DNA from 2 places in the Streptomyces sp. B21-105 genome. Region 2 is predicted to be linked to the other one. Evidence: riboswitches for the same ligand, from Rfam matches in the RefSeq annotation. Region 2 holds a riboswitch; the other holds the start of a gene.
What was found. A riboswitch is a leader RNA that binds a small molecule or an ion and turns the genes downstream of it on or off. The one in region 2 is predicted to bind cyclic di-AMP.

Region 1: another riboswitch for cyclic di-AMP. It lies ahead of QA802_RS17495 (transglycosylase family protein); the one in region 2 lies ahead of QA802_RS36400 (M23 family metallopeptidase).

Annotation. Positions count from the first base shown of each region.
Region 1 is NZ_JARUMJ010000001.1:3,915,720-3,919,544, forward strand. Features, by position in the region: gene eno (phosphopyruvate hydratase) at 1-1,235, opposite strand, end outside; gene QA802_RS17495 (transglycosylase family protein) at 1,658-2,371, opposite strand; cyclic di-AMP (ydaO/yuaA leader) riboswitch at 2,375-2,557, opposite strand; gene QA802_RS17500 (LysM peptidoglycan-binding domain-containing protein) at 2,763-3,825, opposite strand, start outside.
Region 2 is NZ_JARUMJ010000001.1:8,127,022-8,130,846, reverse strand. Features, by position in the region: gene QA802_RS36405 (DUF6250 domain-containing protein) at 1-594, opposite strand, end outside; gene QA802_RS36400 (M23 family metallopeptidase) at 965-1,945, opposite strand; cyclic di-AMP (ydaO/yuaA leader) riboswitch at 1,948-2,106, opposite strand; gene QA802_RS36395 (alpha-galactosidase) at 2,411-3,825, opposite strand, start outside.

The DNA.
Region 1 (3,825 bases), 4.2 Mb from region 2:
TCGAGGATCTCCTCGATGCGCAGCAACTGGTTGTACTTGGCGACGCGGTCCGAGCGGGCCGGGGCGCCGGTCTTGATCTGGCCGCAGTTCACCGCGACGGCGAGGTCGGCGATGGTGACGTCCTCGGTCTCGCCGGAGCGGTGGGACATCATGCACTTGAAGCCGTTGCGCTGGGCCATCTCGACGGCGTCCAGGGTCTCGGTCAGCGAGCCGATCTGGTTGACCTTGACGAGCAGGGCGTTGGCGGAGCCCTCCTCGATGCCGCGGGCCAGGCGCTCCGGGTTGGTGACGAAGAGGTCGTCGCCGACGATCTGGACCTTGTCGCCCAGCTTGTCGGTGATGACCTTCCAGCCGGCCCAGTCGTCCTCGTACAGCGGGTCCTCGATGGAGACGAGCGGGTACGCGGAGACGAGCTCCTCGTAGTACTCGGTCATCTCGGCGGCCGAGCGGGACTTGCCCTCGAACTCGTACTTGCCGTCCTTGTAGAACTCGGACGCGGCGACGTCGAGCGCGAGCGCGATCTGCTCGCCGGGGACGTAACCGGCCTGCTGGATGGCCTCGATGATGAGGTCGAGCGCGGCGCGGTTGGACTCCAGGTTCGGGGCGAAGCCGCCCTCGTCGCCGAGGCCGGTGGACAGGCCCTTGGTCTTCAGCACCTTCTTGAGGGTGTGGTAGACCTCGGCGCCCCAGCGCAGCGCCTCGGAGAAGGACTCCGCGCCGATCGGGGCGATCATGAACTCCTGGATGTCCACGTTGGAATCGGCGTGCGAGCCGCCGTTCAGGATGTTCATCATCGGAACGGGCAGCAGGTGCGCGTTCGGGCCGCCCAGGTAGCGGAAGAGCGGCAGGTCGCTCGCCTCGGAGGCGGCGTGGGCGACGGCGAGCGAGACGCCGAGGATCGCGTTGGCGCCGAGGGAGCCCTTGTTGTCGGTGGCGTCCAGGTCGAACATCGCCTGGTCGATCAGGCGCTGCTCGGTGGCGTCGTAGCCGACGAGCTCCGGGCCGATCTGCTCGATCACGGCCAGGACGGCCTTCTCGACGCCCTTGCCCTGGTAGCGGTTCGGGTCACCGTCGCGCAGCTCGATGGCCTCGAAGGCGCCCGTGGAGGCGCCGGACGGGACGGCGGCACGACCCGTGCTGCCGTCGTCGAGGCCGACCTCGACCTCGACCGTGGGGTTGCCTCGGGAGTCCAGGATTTCCCGGGCTACGACGACGTCGATGGACGGCACGAGCATCTCCTTCATGGGATGTGACGCTGAAAGTGCGCGGCGCGTGGCCTTGCGCCTAGAGCCTAACCGTCTCCGGAGCGTCGGCCACCGACCGACCGTCCCGTGGACGGACTGACCGTACACATTGTTCCCGCTCGGAACAAAGCAGCAAGGGAAAGCGGCCGAAAAGGCCAGAAAACACCGCGCACTCCGGAAGGGTCGCAGCCGGAGCGCACGAAAGGGCCGCGGGCGGCGGCGGGCGGCGGGCCGGAAGGGCGCAAGAGAAAACCCCGTCCCGGTGCGTACGGGGGAACACGCACCGGGACGGGGGATCAGGGTGGCCGTGGGCCAGGGGGACGAGAGACGAAGAGACGAGGGGGGACCCTCACCAGGTCCTCAGGCGCCGGCCTTCACCAGGCGGGCACGATGGCTTCGTCCGCGGCCGGCTGTCACTTCAGGTGGAGCTGCTGACCCGGGTAGATGAGGTCGGCGTCCTGGACGATGTCCTTGTTCAGCTGGAACAGCTTCTGCCAGCCGCCCTCGACCTTGTGCTTCTCGGCGATGGAGCTGAGGCTGTCGCCCTTGACGACCTTGTACTCGCCGTCGCCCTTCTTGACCTTCTTGCCGGTCGGGGTGGTGACCGTCTTGGACTTCTTGGCGGCCGCCGGACGGTCGGTGGAGCGGGAACTGCTCTTCTGCTCGGTCGAGCGGGTGCTGCTGCCGCTGTCCGACGAGCCTGAGGAGTTGGAGGAGCCGGAGTTCGAGGAGCCGGCGCCGGCGCCGTCGTAGGAGGCACCGGACAGGCCCTTGCCGCAGACCGGCCAGGCGCCCTTGCCCTGGCCCGCGAGGACCTTCTCGCCGATGGCTATCTGCTGGGCCTTGGAGGCCTGGTTGGCCTGCGAGGCGTACTGCGTGCCGCCGTACGCGGCCCAGGTGGAGGACGAGAACTGCAGGCCGCCGTAGTAGCCGTTGCCGGTGTTGATGGACCAGTTGCCGCCGGACTCGCACTGGGCGACCGCGTCCCACTCGGAGGCGGTGGCGGCGGAGGCGTTGCCGGTCGCGATCAGCGGGGCGGCGATGGCGACACCGGTCACGCCGGCCATGGCGGCGGCGCGGCTGGCCTTGGACGGACGACGGTGCTTGCCCTTACCGGAAAACAGCATGGTGGATCCCCTCACCGACGCCTGCGAGGTGAGCTGTCGGGTTCGGGCCGTGTGAGTTGCCCGGCCACTCCTCCGCCGGAGACTGCGCTCCGTGGGAGGGGTGACTTCACCCCGAGCCGCTCCGGCGACTTCCCGGCGCGGCACTTACCTTGGGTCCCCCGCTCCTGCCTACGGCGCTTGACGCGACGACTGTTCCCGGGGAGCCGCTGGCAGGATTCGGCGTTGCGGCGGCCGGGGCTCGGATTGCCGAGCGGTCACGACCGTAGACACGCGATCCACGGAATTTCAAAGACGATCAGGGCTTCTGAGACTCATCCCACACTTTCGCCAAATCGGACATTCGGCGCGAAGCATGTCGTGAACTCCCGCTGTCCTTCTTGGGCTTTGCGCCCTATTGGGCCCCTGTGTCGAGGGTCTGACCGGGCAGGATGTCGCTCGGGTCGGCGCCGATGACGTCCTTGTTCTCGGCATACAGGGCGCGCCATCCGCCGTGGAGGCCAAGGGAGTCGGCGATGGAGGCGAGAGAGTCTCCCTCCTGGACCACATAGGTGGCGGCGGCATGCCGGCCCGCCGAGGCGGTGGACGTGCCGCCCGTCGAGGGGTCGGCGCTCTTGGCCGCGGGCTCGTCGGCCGTGGCGCCGCGATGGCGGCCGGAGCCGAGGGAGCCGGTGTCGACGAGGCTCCAGGAACCCACCTCCTGGCCCGACTTGTCCGAGTCGCCCGCTTCCGGGGTGTCCGCGGGTGAGCCGCCGCCGGCCTGAGGGTCGCCCTGGCCGCCGGTGCCGTCGGAGTCACCCGTGACGACAGATGGGGATGAAGGAGATGAAGGCGACGGTGAGGATGAACTCGGAGAATCACCGGACGAGTCGGACGACTCGGACGAGCCCGATGATCCGGTCGAACCGCTGGAACCGCTGGAACCGCTGGAACCGGTCGAGTCGTTGCCGGAATCCGAAGAGCCCGACGAACCCGACGGACCCGAGGACCCCGAGGAACCCGAAGAGCCCGACAAGCCCCTGGACAGATCAGACAAACCAGAGGAGCCAGACGTTCCTGACGAATCGCCCGCCACGCCGGTGTCCACGGTCAGCGCGCCGTTCTCCTTGGTGAGCCCGGAGGTCAGCCCGCACGTGCCCCACGCGCCGATGCCCTTGGCGGCGAGCACCTTCTGCGCCACGGCGATCTGCTGGTTGCGGCTGGCCAGGTCGGGGCTCGCCGCGTAGTCGAGTCCGCCGTAGGTGTTCCAGTCCTGCTGGGTGAGGCTCAGGCCGCCGGACTCGCCGTCGCCGCCGTCGTCGGCACTCCACGAGCCCCCGGTCTCGCACTGCGCCACCTTGTCCCACACCGTGCCGTCCGCAGCGCTCGCGCCGGAGGCGGCGAGCAGCGGGATGGCGATGGCGGAGCCGGTCACCCCGGCCGCGACGAGCAGCGCGGGGGCCTGGCGGGGGCGACGG
Region 2 (3,825 bases):
CCGGCCGTTGTTCCACCAGCGCACGACCGAGCCGTCGGAGACGATCCGCACGTGGTGCGGCCGGTTCGCGACGAGCAGCGGTTCGGTGTAGTCGTACAGCAGCGGGCGCACGCCCGCCTCGCCCACGTAACGGCGCATCCTGGTCGTGGTGTTGCCGTTGGCGCCATAGCCCACGTAGTACGTCTTGAGGTGGTCGTACTCGGCGAGGGCGCCGCCACGCGGGGTGGCGAAGAGATCGTCCGGGGAGCGGACGTCGACGGCGTTCCAGAAGTTGTTGAGATCGGAGACGCGGTCGTTGGGCCCGCCGGCGGAGACGGGCGTGGCGACGTACTCGAGGACGTACGGACCGTCGAGCCGCTGCGTGAACCAGACCGTCGCGCCGGCGGGCACGTCGATCTCGAGGCTCCCGCAGGAGGCGGTGACCGTACCGCCCTGCTCCCGCTCGACGGCCCATCGGCCGAGGCCGTGCCGGAAGTCGTCGTGGGCGATAAGCCGACGGCGGCGGGGCGCGGCGCTCGCCGTCGTCGACGGGGCGAGGGCGGCCAGGGCGGCGGAGGCGGCGAGTGTGCCGAATGTTCTGCGCGTCGTCGTCACGGGATGCGGCTCCTTCGGTGGGACCGGGGCGGCGGGCGGCCTCCGTGCGCGGCGGACCCCGCGCCGACGCCCGGTCGGCGTCCCCTCGGGTCCGAGGCCGACGCCGAAAGCGCTTGCCGTCTGACTGGACCACTGTGTCCGTATCGGCGTCGCCTGTCGACGGTGCGACCGGACACGCCACACGACCGCAATCGAACGATCATGAATGAGCGGAGTCGGCGGAGTCAGCGGGGGTCGGCGGGGTTCCTGGAGTCCGCGGGTCCGTGGGGTCCGCGCCGCACCCACACCGGACACGCCGAAGGCCGGCCCCGGATCGTGCGATCGGGGCCGGCCTTCGGTTTCGTGTCAGGCGCGGGGTCGTCGGAGGGGGTCAGCCGACGGAGACGCCGTGGGAGCGGAGGTAGGCGATCGGGTCGACGTCCGAGCCGTAGTCCGGGGTGGTGCGGATCTCGAAGTGCAGGTGCGGGCCGGTCACGTTGCCGGTCGCGCCGGAGAGCCCGACCTGCTGGCCCGCGTCGACGGTCTGGCCGGCCGAGACGGACAGCTGGGACAGGTGGCCGTACTGGGCGTAGTAGCCGTCGTCCAGCTTGATGACGACCTGGTTGCCGTAGGCGCCGCCCCAGCCCGCGGAGACGACCGTGCCCGCGCCGACGGCCTTGAGCGAGGTCCCGGTCGGGACGACGAAGTCGACGCCGGTGTGGTAGCCGCTGGACCACATGCTGCCCGACTGGTGGTACGGCGTGCCGACGGTGGCGCCGGCCACGGGCAGGGTGAAGCCGCCCGTGCTGCTCTCGGCGGCCTGGGTGGTCGTCTTCGCGGAGGACGACGACTCCGAGGACCCCGAGGACCCCGAGGACTTCGACGACGTCGAGGAGTCCGCGGAAGACTCCGACGAGGACGAGGACGAGGACGAGGAGGAGGAGGAGGAGGAGGAACTGGACGGCTTGGCGGTGCCGGCCGCGGCCTTCTTGCCGATCGTCAGCTTGAGGCCGGGATGGATCAGCGAGGGGTCCGCGCCGACGGCCTCACGGTTGTCCCGGTACAGCCTGTGCCAGCCGCCGCTGACGTGCTGCTCGGTCGCGATCTTCGAGAGGTAGTCGCCGGACCGCACGGTGTAGGTCGTGGCGGCGGCGGTCTTCCGGGTCACCGGAGCGGCCTGCACGGCCTTTTGGGAAACCGTCTGCGCGACGGCCCGGGAGACCGCCTGGGGCGCGGATTCCGCAGTGGCCGCGTGGGCGCCGGAGGCGGCCATGAACGGAAGGGCGAGCGCGGCCCCGCCGGTTCCGGCGACGGCTATGGAACGAGTGAGGCGCTGGGCCTTGGGACGGCGGTGCTTACCCTTCGCGGGCATGACGAATTCCTCTCCGGCGCCTACGAGGTGAGCTGTCGGGTGCGGACTGGAGATGTCCGGCCACGTCGGGACGCGGCTTTACCCCGAGCCTGTTCCGGGACCGGAACAGGCGTGGTGCCTGTGGGTCCCCCGCTCCTGCCATGTACGGGTGAGAGTGCGGATTCCGGGCGGCGGCAGGATTAGGCGTCCGTCCGGATTGGTGTGGAACGTAAGCGACCAAGACGCACAGGGACAAGCAGAGGTTGCACGGTCAGGGCATTTTTCTTGATCCGCTGTGAGAATTCGCGGTCACGCTCCGTGAATACAAAGATCCCCATAGGGGCAAACACCCCGGAAAACCACATGCATTACGTGAACATGACGGGCGACTTACCGTCACAGATATGACGCTGCTCACGTGACACTGGTCCAGCTTTTCCTATTCCAGAGCGAGTTGTAACGAAGAATCCAATTCGGACAGAAACCTCAGATGCGACGCAGCCGGATAACTGCCGCATCGAGGTCGCCCCGCAGTCCGGCGTGCATTCCGTGATGCAAGAGCACCGCACCTCGATGGATTTCACCCGTTTCACGGCATTCGTACGACGCTTTCGGGTCGAGCCCGCGCAGCCGCAGCGCCGGAACGGGCTCACCGAACCGCTGGGCCTGGAGCCAGGCGAGGACGACGGTCTCGTCCCCGAGTACGTACTGGACGGCGCTCAGGCCGCCCGCCGGGGGACGCAGCCGATAGAGGTCGCCCTGCTGCACCACATGCCGGACGTCCTTGTAGAGGTCCACCCACCGGCGCGCCTCGGCGAGCTCCTCCTCGCTCCACTCGGCGAGGTCCCCGCCGACGCCGAGCACCCCGGCCATGGCGCTGACGAACCGGAAGCGCAGCGAGCTGACCCGCCCGTTGAGCTGCGTGTTGGGGCTGTCGGTGACCCACGCGGCCATGACCCGGGCCGGGTGGATCTGACTGAAGCCGTGCTGGATGTCGAGGCGGTCCAGCGGGTCGGTGTTGTCGGAGGTCCACACCTGGTCGGTGCGGCTCATGATCCCGAGGTCGATGCGCCCACCGCCGCCCGAGCAGGACTCGAACGCGACGCCCGGATGGGCTGCCCGCAACCGGTCCAGGAGGCTGTAGAGAGCCCGCACGTGGTCGACCCACAGGCGTTGCGGATAGGGGTCGTCCGGCCAGCCGGCGTCGGTGAAGCAGCGGTTGAAGTCCCACTTGACGTAGTCGATCGGCGCGCTGGACAGCAGCCCGTCGAGCTGTTCCCAGAGATACTCCTGGACGTCTTCGCGCGCGAGGTTCAGCATGAGCTGATTGCGGAACTCCGTCCGCTTTCGTCCCGGCTGGAACTGCACCCAGTCCGGGTGCGCCCGGTACAGGTCGCTGTCCGGGTTGACCATCTCGGGCTCGACCCAGATGCCGAACTGCATGCCGAGGGCGCGCACGTAGTCGGCGAGGGGCTTCAGGCCGTTCGGGAAGCGGTCCGGGTTGGGCTGCCAGTCGCCGAGCCCGGCGTGGTCGCCGGTGCGCGCCCCGAACCAGCCGTCGTCCACCACGAAGAGCTCGACGCCGATCGCCGCGGCGCGCCGGGCGAGGGTCGCCTGCTGCTCCTCGGAGATGTCGAAGTAGGTGGCCTCCCAGGAGTTGAACAGCACCGGCCGGTCCTGTTCGGCGTCCGGGACGACATGGGCCCGCTGGTAAACGTGCCAGGCGCGGCTGGCCCCGCCGAAGCCGGCGTCGCTCCACAGTCCGGCGAAGACCGGCGTGGTGAAGGACTCGCCCGCCGCGAGGCGCAGCAGGCCCGAGTCGTCGTACCCGGCGCCGCCGGTGATCTGCACGCGCCCGTCGGGCAGCCGGGCGACGCCGATCCGCCAGGAGCCCGACCAGC